2 regions of the Bradyrhizobium sp. SZCCHNS1050 genome follow, and region 2 is predicted to be linked to the other one. Evidence: riboswitches for the same ligand, from Rfam matches in the RefSeq annotation. Region 2 holds a riboswitch; the other holds the start of a gene.

Region 1 (3,405 bases), 460 kb from region 2:
AGGTGCCGGCCGTGTTCGCGATGATGTTGGGCCAGGCCAGCGACAGCAGGGTGCGCAGGATGGGTCCGTCGACGAGCTTATTCCGGACCGGCTTCTCGGGGGGCGGCAACGCACGCCCCTCGCCGACCGGATTGTCGGCCAGGCCGATCTCGGACATCTCAGCTCCCCGCTCGGCCGCGCAGGCCGCGGCCGTGTTATCGTTCGATTGCTCTCGCTTTCCTAGCACGGCGCTGGCGCGCGCCCTGTGCGGCTGGCGCATTGGGGGTGCGCGGCAGACGCAGCCGCGCTCAGAGACGGAAATGCTTGGAGAGCTTCAGGCCCTGGGCCTGGTAGTTGGAGCCGATGCGGCTGCCATACATCGCATTCGGTCGCGCCAGCATCTTCTCGTAGACGAGACGGCCGACGATCTGGCCGTGCTCGAGGATGAACGGCACCTCGCGCGAGCGCACCTCGAGCACCGCGCGCGAGCCCTGCCCGCCGGCGCCGGCATAGCCGAAGCCGGGATCGAAGAAGCCGGCATAGTGGACGCGGAATTCGCCGACCAGCGGATCGAACGGCACCATCTCCGCGGCGTAGTCCGGCGGCACCTGCACGGCCTCCTTGGAGGCCAGGATGTAGAACTCGCCGGGATCGAGAATGAGGCTGCCGTCGGGACGTGCCTTGATCGGCTCCCAGAACTCCTCGACCGGATAGCCGGCGCGGCGGTCGACGTCGACGACGCCGGTGTGGCGCTTGGCGCGATAGCCGACATTGCCGTTCGCATTGCTGCCGGACAGGTCGACGGAAAGCGCGACGCCGCCGGTGAGATCGGCATCGTCGCGATCCACCAGTCGCTCGGCCTGGTGCAGCGCGATCAGTTCGTCCTCCGACAGGACCGCGTCGCGATAGCGGAAGCGAACCTGGGACAGGCGCGAGCCCTCGCGCAGCAGGACCGGGAACGTCTTCGGGCTGATCTCGGCATAGAGCGGGCCGTGATAGCCCGCGCCGATCATGTCGAAGCGTCGCGTGCCGTCGGCGATCACGCGGGTGAACACGTCGAGCCGCCCGGTCGAGCTTTTCGGATTGGCGGCCGCGACGATGTCCTTCGGCAGCGCCAAGCTCTCCAACAGCGGCACGATGTAGACGCAGTTGGTCTCCAGCACCGCGCCGTCGGCAAGTGCGAATTCGTGCAGCTTGAGCTCGTCGATGCGCTCGGCGACCGTCGCGCCCGGCCCGGGCAGGAAGCTCGCACGCACGCGATAGGCGATGTCGCCGAGCCGCAGATCGAGGCTCGCCGGCTGGATCTGGCTCTCGACGAAATCATATTCGGGGATGATCAGGCCAGCCTCCGTCATCGCCACGATCATGCGATCGGGGAGGATGCCGTGGGCGTCGGGGCTGAGCGAAAACGGCAAGACCTGATCCTTTGCAGGCGCCGGAACGGCGGCTTATGGAGCCAATATAGGGTCTTTTGACCGGTTATCCGATGGCTGGCTTGACGGAAAGGCCGGTTGCGACTATGAGCACGACTTATCCCGTGGTGATTTGAGCCGGCCGGCTTGCAGCCACGTTAAATAAGTCGCTAAACAGGCCGGGGACGAATGTGATCCCGGCCTTGAGGTTTTGTCCCAGGCCGGTTTTTTTGTGCCCATCGCCCGAGGCGGTGGCCACGATGGAGGTCACATGTCGAAGTCCCCCGCGAAGGCGCCGGCGTCGTTCGCCCACTATCGTCCCGAAACGAGGCTGGTGCATTCTGGCACCTTGCGCTCCGAATTCGGCGAGACCGCCGAGGCGCTCTATCTCACCCAAGGGTTCGTCTACGCCACCGCCGAGGAATGCGAGGCGCGCTTCAAGGGCGAGGATCCCGGCTTCATCTATTCGCGCTTCTCCAATCCCACCACGGCGATGTTCGAGCGCCGCATGATCGAGCTCGAGGGCGCCGAGGCCTGCCGCTCGGCCGCAACCGGAATGGCCGCGGTCACCACGGCAATCCTGGCTCCCCTCCGTGCCGGCGACCACGTCGTCGCGGCCAAGGCGCTGTTCGGCTCGTGCCGCTACGTGGTCGAGGATCTCTTGCCGCGCTACGGCATCGAGTCGACCCTGGTCGATGGGCTCGACCTCGCCCAGTGGCAGAAGGCGGTCAGACCCAACACCAAGTCGTTCTTCCTGGAGAGCCCGACCAATCCGACGCTCGACGTGATGGACATCCCCGCCATCGCCGAGATCGCGCACGCCCATGGCGCGCGGCTGATCGTCGACAACGTGTTCGCCACCCCGATCTGGCAGAGCCCGCTCGCGCTCGGCGCTGACGTCGTGGTGTATTCCGCGACCAAGCACATCGACGGCCAAGGTCGCTGTCTCGGCGGTGTGATCCTGTCGTCGGAGGCGTTCATCGCCGAGCACATCCACAATTTCATGCGCCAGACCGGCCCGTCGATCTCGCCGTTCAACGCCTGGGTCCTGCTCAAGGGCCTGGAGACCCTGGCGGTGCGCGTGCGCGCGCAGACCGAGACGGCGGCGAAGGTGGCCGACTTCCTCGCCGCGCATCGGAAGATCTCGCGGCTGATCTATCCGGGCCGCGAGGACCATCCGCAGGCGGCAACCGTCCGCAAGCAGATGCGCGCCGGCTCGACCCTGGTCGGCTTCGAGGTCAAGGGCGGCAAGGCGGCGGCGTTCCGCACGCTCAACGGGCTCAAGCTCGCGCGCATCTCCAACAATCTCGGCGACGCCAAGACGCTGGTCACGCACCCGGCGACGACGACGCATCAGCGGCTGACGCCGGAGGCGCGCGCCGAGCTCGGCATCAGCGAGGGCTTCATCCGCTTCTCCGCCGGACTCGAGCATGCCGACGATCTGATCGAGGATCTCGACGCCGCCCTCAACGCGGCGTAGCGAATGGCGAATAGAGAGTAGCGAGTAGTAGGATCTCTTTCTCTATTCGCTACTCGCTGTTCCCCACTCGCCCTCGATCACATCGGCCGATAGGTCGGCACCTCGGCCGGTGCGTTGATGCCGAGCTTGACCTGGCCGACCGAGCGGATGATGTCGTCGCCGAGCAACTGGGCGAAGCAGGCATAGCCCCAATCGCTCATGTGCAGGCCGTCCGAGATCACGAACTCGTTGATCGGGATCGCCTGGCGCTCGTGCCAGTCGCGCATCACCTCGAAGCGCGGGAAGATGCCGGCGTGATGCAGCTCGGCAATACGCCCGAGCAGCTTGTTCATGCGGCTGGCGTTCTCCGAGCGCTCGTTGACGCGCGGCGAATATTGCAGGTCGACCAGCACGACATCGGAGGCCGCCGCCTGGATCTTGGCAACGCCATCCTCGACCAGCCTGGCGGTCTCGGCCGGATCGAGATCGCGCAGCACGGCATTGGTGCCGACCTGCCAGATCACGAGATCCGGACGCCGGTCGATCACCGACGTC
Region 2 (3,405 bases):
CCGGCTTGGGACTCTTGCCCGGCGTGTAGGGCGCGATGTCGAGGATGCCGGGGTTCGGCACGGGGCGGTTCATCATCAACTCCGGAAAATCATCACTGGCGCGAGGCGTCTCAGCTCGGAACCGTATAGCGTTTCGCATGGCCGCCGACGAGGGCCGTCGAGCGGACCGAGGCGCCCGCCGCGATCAGGGCAGCCTTGATCTTGTCGAGGTTCGACGGCGCCTCGATCGACACCAGCAGCGCGGCGCCGTCGAAGGCGGTATCGGGCACTGCGACCACGTCGGCCAGCGGCGATAGCGCGCGCGACACCTGCGCATTCCAGCCGGAGACGCGGATGCTCCAGGTCTCGACCTCCAGCACGAGCGCGTCGTCGGCGACCCGCGACACCGCGAACACCGGCAGCGCCGCCGGATGGTCGGCACGCTCGATGAACGGCATCCGGGCGATGATCTTCGGCGCGCCCACGGGCTCGAGCGTGATCCACCACGGCGTATGCCCCGATGTCGTCGACACCAGCGCAAGATCGCCCTTCGAGCGCGCCACGGCTTCGACGGCGGCCTGGGCGCTGAAATGGGCGACATAAGGCACCACGAAGCCGAAATGGAACCTGGCGGAATCGCGCATCGCGGATTCGCCGACCGACACGTCGGCGTGAACCGAGAACGGCGCCTGCACGTAAGTGAACGTCGAGACGATCACGCGCCAGATGCCCTCGACGGTGTCGAGCGGCAGGATGCCGCGATGGCGCTGCACCAGGCGCCGCATCATGTCGGCCTCTCGCGCCGGCCGGAATGCCGAGCCGACCTCCTGGGTCTTCTTGACCTTGATCAGCCGGTCGATGATGTCGGCCCTGTTCATCAGGAGCTGATGGACCTGCTCGTCGATCGCGTCGATCTCCTTGCGCAAATCGGCAAGCGAAGGCGGGGCAGGCGGCGGGTTGGACATGGGCTGGTCACTCTTCGCAGGCCACCGGTTAACGTGCGGCCGACTGGAACGGATGTCGTTCTCTCCGATGCGGGAGACGCGCGCAACAGCAAGTTTACCTTGTGCCGCCTAGGCTTGGCTGGTTTGCAGCCGTGGGGCGCCCGATCGGCGGTCAACCCCAGCTTGCCTTGACGCGGAGCGCCCGCGGGACTAGTTTCTGCCTGTTCCGTGGTCATTTGAGCCGGCCGGCTTGCAGCCACGTTAAAAAACTCGCTAAACAGGCCGGGGACGTTATCGATCCCGGCCGAACCCCAGTTCAGGCCGGGTTTTTCATGGCCTGATGTGTCACGTGGTTCGGGAGCCCTTGCCGGATGGCCGGGGTGAGAGACATGACAGGCCTGACGCCGAAACCCACCTCCGCGCTGCGCACGATTGCGCCCGAAGAGCGCTCGCACGAGGTCGATCATCCGAGCTCGCTGGTCGCGCAGTTCGGCGCCGACAAGCCGCTCAGGCTCGATTGCGGCGTCGACCTGTCGCCGTTCCAGATCGCCTACCAGACCTATGGCGAACTCAACGCCGACAGGTCCAACGCGGTCCTGGTCTGCCACGCCCTGACCGGCGACCAGCACGTCGCCAACCGCCATCCCGTCACCGGCAAGCCCGGCTGGTGGGAGACGCTGGTCGGCCCTGGCCGCCCGCTCGACCCGAGCCGTTATTTCATCATCTGCTCGAACGTGATCGGCGGCTGCATGGGCTCGACCGGCCCGGCCTCGCTGAATCCCGCCACCGGCAAGGTGTGGGGGCTCGATTTCCCGATCATCACCATCCCCGACATGGTGCGCGCTCAGGCCATGCTGATCGATCATCTCGGCATCGACACGTTGTTCGCCGTGGTCGGCGGCTCGATGGGCGGCATGCAGGCGCTGCAATGGACGGTGGCCTATCCCACCCGCGTGTTCGCGAATCTCGCGATCGCCTGCGCGACGCGGCATTCGGCGCAGAACATCGCCTTCCACGAGCTCGGCCGCCAGGCCGTGATGGCCGATCCCGACTGGGACCACGGCCGCTACGGCGACAAGGGCACTCATCCGCATCGCGGCCTCGCGGTGGCACGGATGGCCGCGCATATCACTTATCTGTCGGATGCCGCCCTGCATCGCAAGTTCGGCCGCCGCATGCAGGACCGCGAACTGCCGACGTTCTCGTTCGACGCCGATTTCCAGGTCGAGAGCTATCTGCGCTATCAGGGCTCGTCCTTCGTCGAGCGCTTCGACGCCAACTCCTATCTCTATCTGACGCGGGCGATGGACTATTTCGACATCGCCGCCGATCATGACGGCGTGCTGGCGGCGGCGTTCCGCGGCATCAAGACCCGCTTCTGCGTGGTGTCCTTCACCAGCGACTGGCTGTTTCCGACCGCGGAATCGCGGGCGCTGGTGCATGCGCTCAATGCCTCCAGCGCGCGGGTGTCGTTCGCGGAGATCGAGACCGACAAGGGGCACGACGCGTTCCTGCTCGACGTCCCCGAGTTCTTCGAGATCGCCAGCGCCTTTCTCGATTCCGCCGGCAAGGCGCGCGGCCTCAACGCCGCGAACGGAGGCTGAGCCATGAGCATGCAGGGCGTGTTGCCGCTGAACGGCTTTTCCGGCGGCGAGGTGCTGGCCTATCGGCCGGATCATCTGCTGGTCGCCGGCATGGTCGAGCGCGACTCCAAGGTGCTCGACATCGGCTGCGGCGACGGCGATCTCTTGCAGCTGCTGGAGAGCCGCGGCATCGACGGCCGCGGCATCGAGCTGTCGCGCGAAGGCGTCAATCATTGCGTCGCCAAGGGGCTCGCGGTGGTGCAGGGCGACGCCGACACCGATCTCGTCGACTATCCCGACGATGCGTTCGACTATGTGATCCTGTCGCAGACCTTGCAGGCGACGCGGCAGCCCAAGGTCGTGCTGGAGAATCTGCTGCGCATCGGCCGTCGCGCCATCGTCACCTTTCCGAATTTCGGCTTCTGGCGGCTGCGCCTGCAACTGCTCGTCGGCGGCCACATGCCGCGAACCGACAATCTGCCCTTCACCTGGTACGACACGCCGAACATCCATTTCTGCACCATCAAGGACTTCGTCCAGCTCTGCGATGAGATCGGCGTCAAGATGGAGCGCGCCGTCGCCCTTGACGCCTACGCCCGCCCCTTGCGTGTCGCCATGCCCTGGTGGTTCTGGAACATGTTCGGCGAGCAGGGCGTGTTCCTGCTGAGCAGGGCGGAGAAGGGGCGGTAGAGCGCGCTCGCTGCTGCAGCGGGGCGCGGTCTAAGTTGATGGCTCGCTCTCTCCACGTCATGGCCGGGCTCGTCCCGGCCATCCACGTCGTTCGGCATTTGGAGAGCCACGTGGATGCCCGGGACAAGCCCGGGCATGACGAGTAACACAATTGCGACCGAATGTAGGGCGAGGGATGGACGATGTCTCTCTCCGCCACCATGGCCGGG

What was found. Region 2 has a riboswitch for S-adenosylmethionine ahead of QX094_RS07785 (homoserine O-acetyltransferase). Riboswitches for the same ligand answer to the same signal wherever they lie in the genome.
Region 1: it holds a riboswitch for S-adenosylmethionine, as region 2 does, so the genes downstream of both, QX094_RS09850 (O-succinylhomoserine sulfhydrylase) here and QX094_RS07785 (homoserine O-acetyltransferase) in region 2, are expected to answer to the same signal.

What each region holds. Positions count from the first base shown of each region.
Region 1 is NZ_JAUETR010000001.1:2,158,041-2,161,445, forward strand. Features, by position in the region: gene QX094_RS09840 (MATE family efflux transporter) at 1-157, opposite strand, end outside; gene QX094_RS09845 (2'-deoxycytidine 5'-triphosphate deaminase) at 288-1,394, opposite strand; SAM riboswitch at 1,507-1,586, shown strand; gene QX094_RS09850 (O-succinylhomoserine sulfhydrylase) at 1,663-2,871, shown strand; gene QX094_RS09855 (GDSL-type esterase/lipase family protein) at 2,949-3,405, opposite strand, start outside.
Region 2 is NZ_JAUETR010000001.1:1,694,807-1,698,211, reverse strand. Features, by position in the region: gene hisC (histidinol-phosphate transaminase) at 1-73, opposite strand, end outside; gene QX094_RS07790 (chorismate mutase) at 111-944, opposite strand; SAM riboswitch at 1,142-1,221, shown strand; gene QX094_RS07785 (homoserine O-acetyltransferase) at 1,313-2,527, shown strand; gene metW (methionine biosynthesis protein MetW) at 2,531-3,196, shown strand; gene QX094_RS07775 (GIY-YIG nuclease family protein) at 3,397-3,405, shown strand, end outside.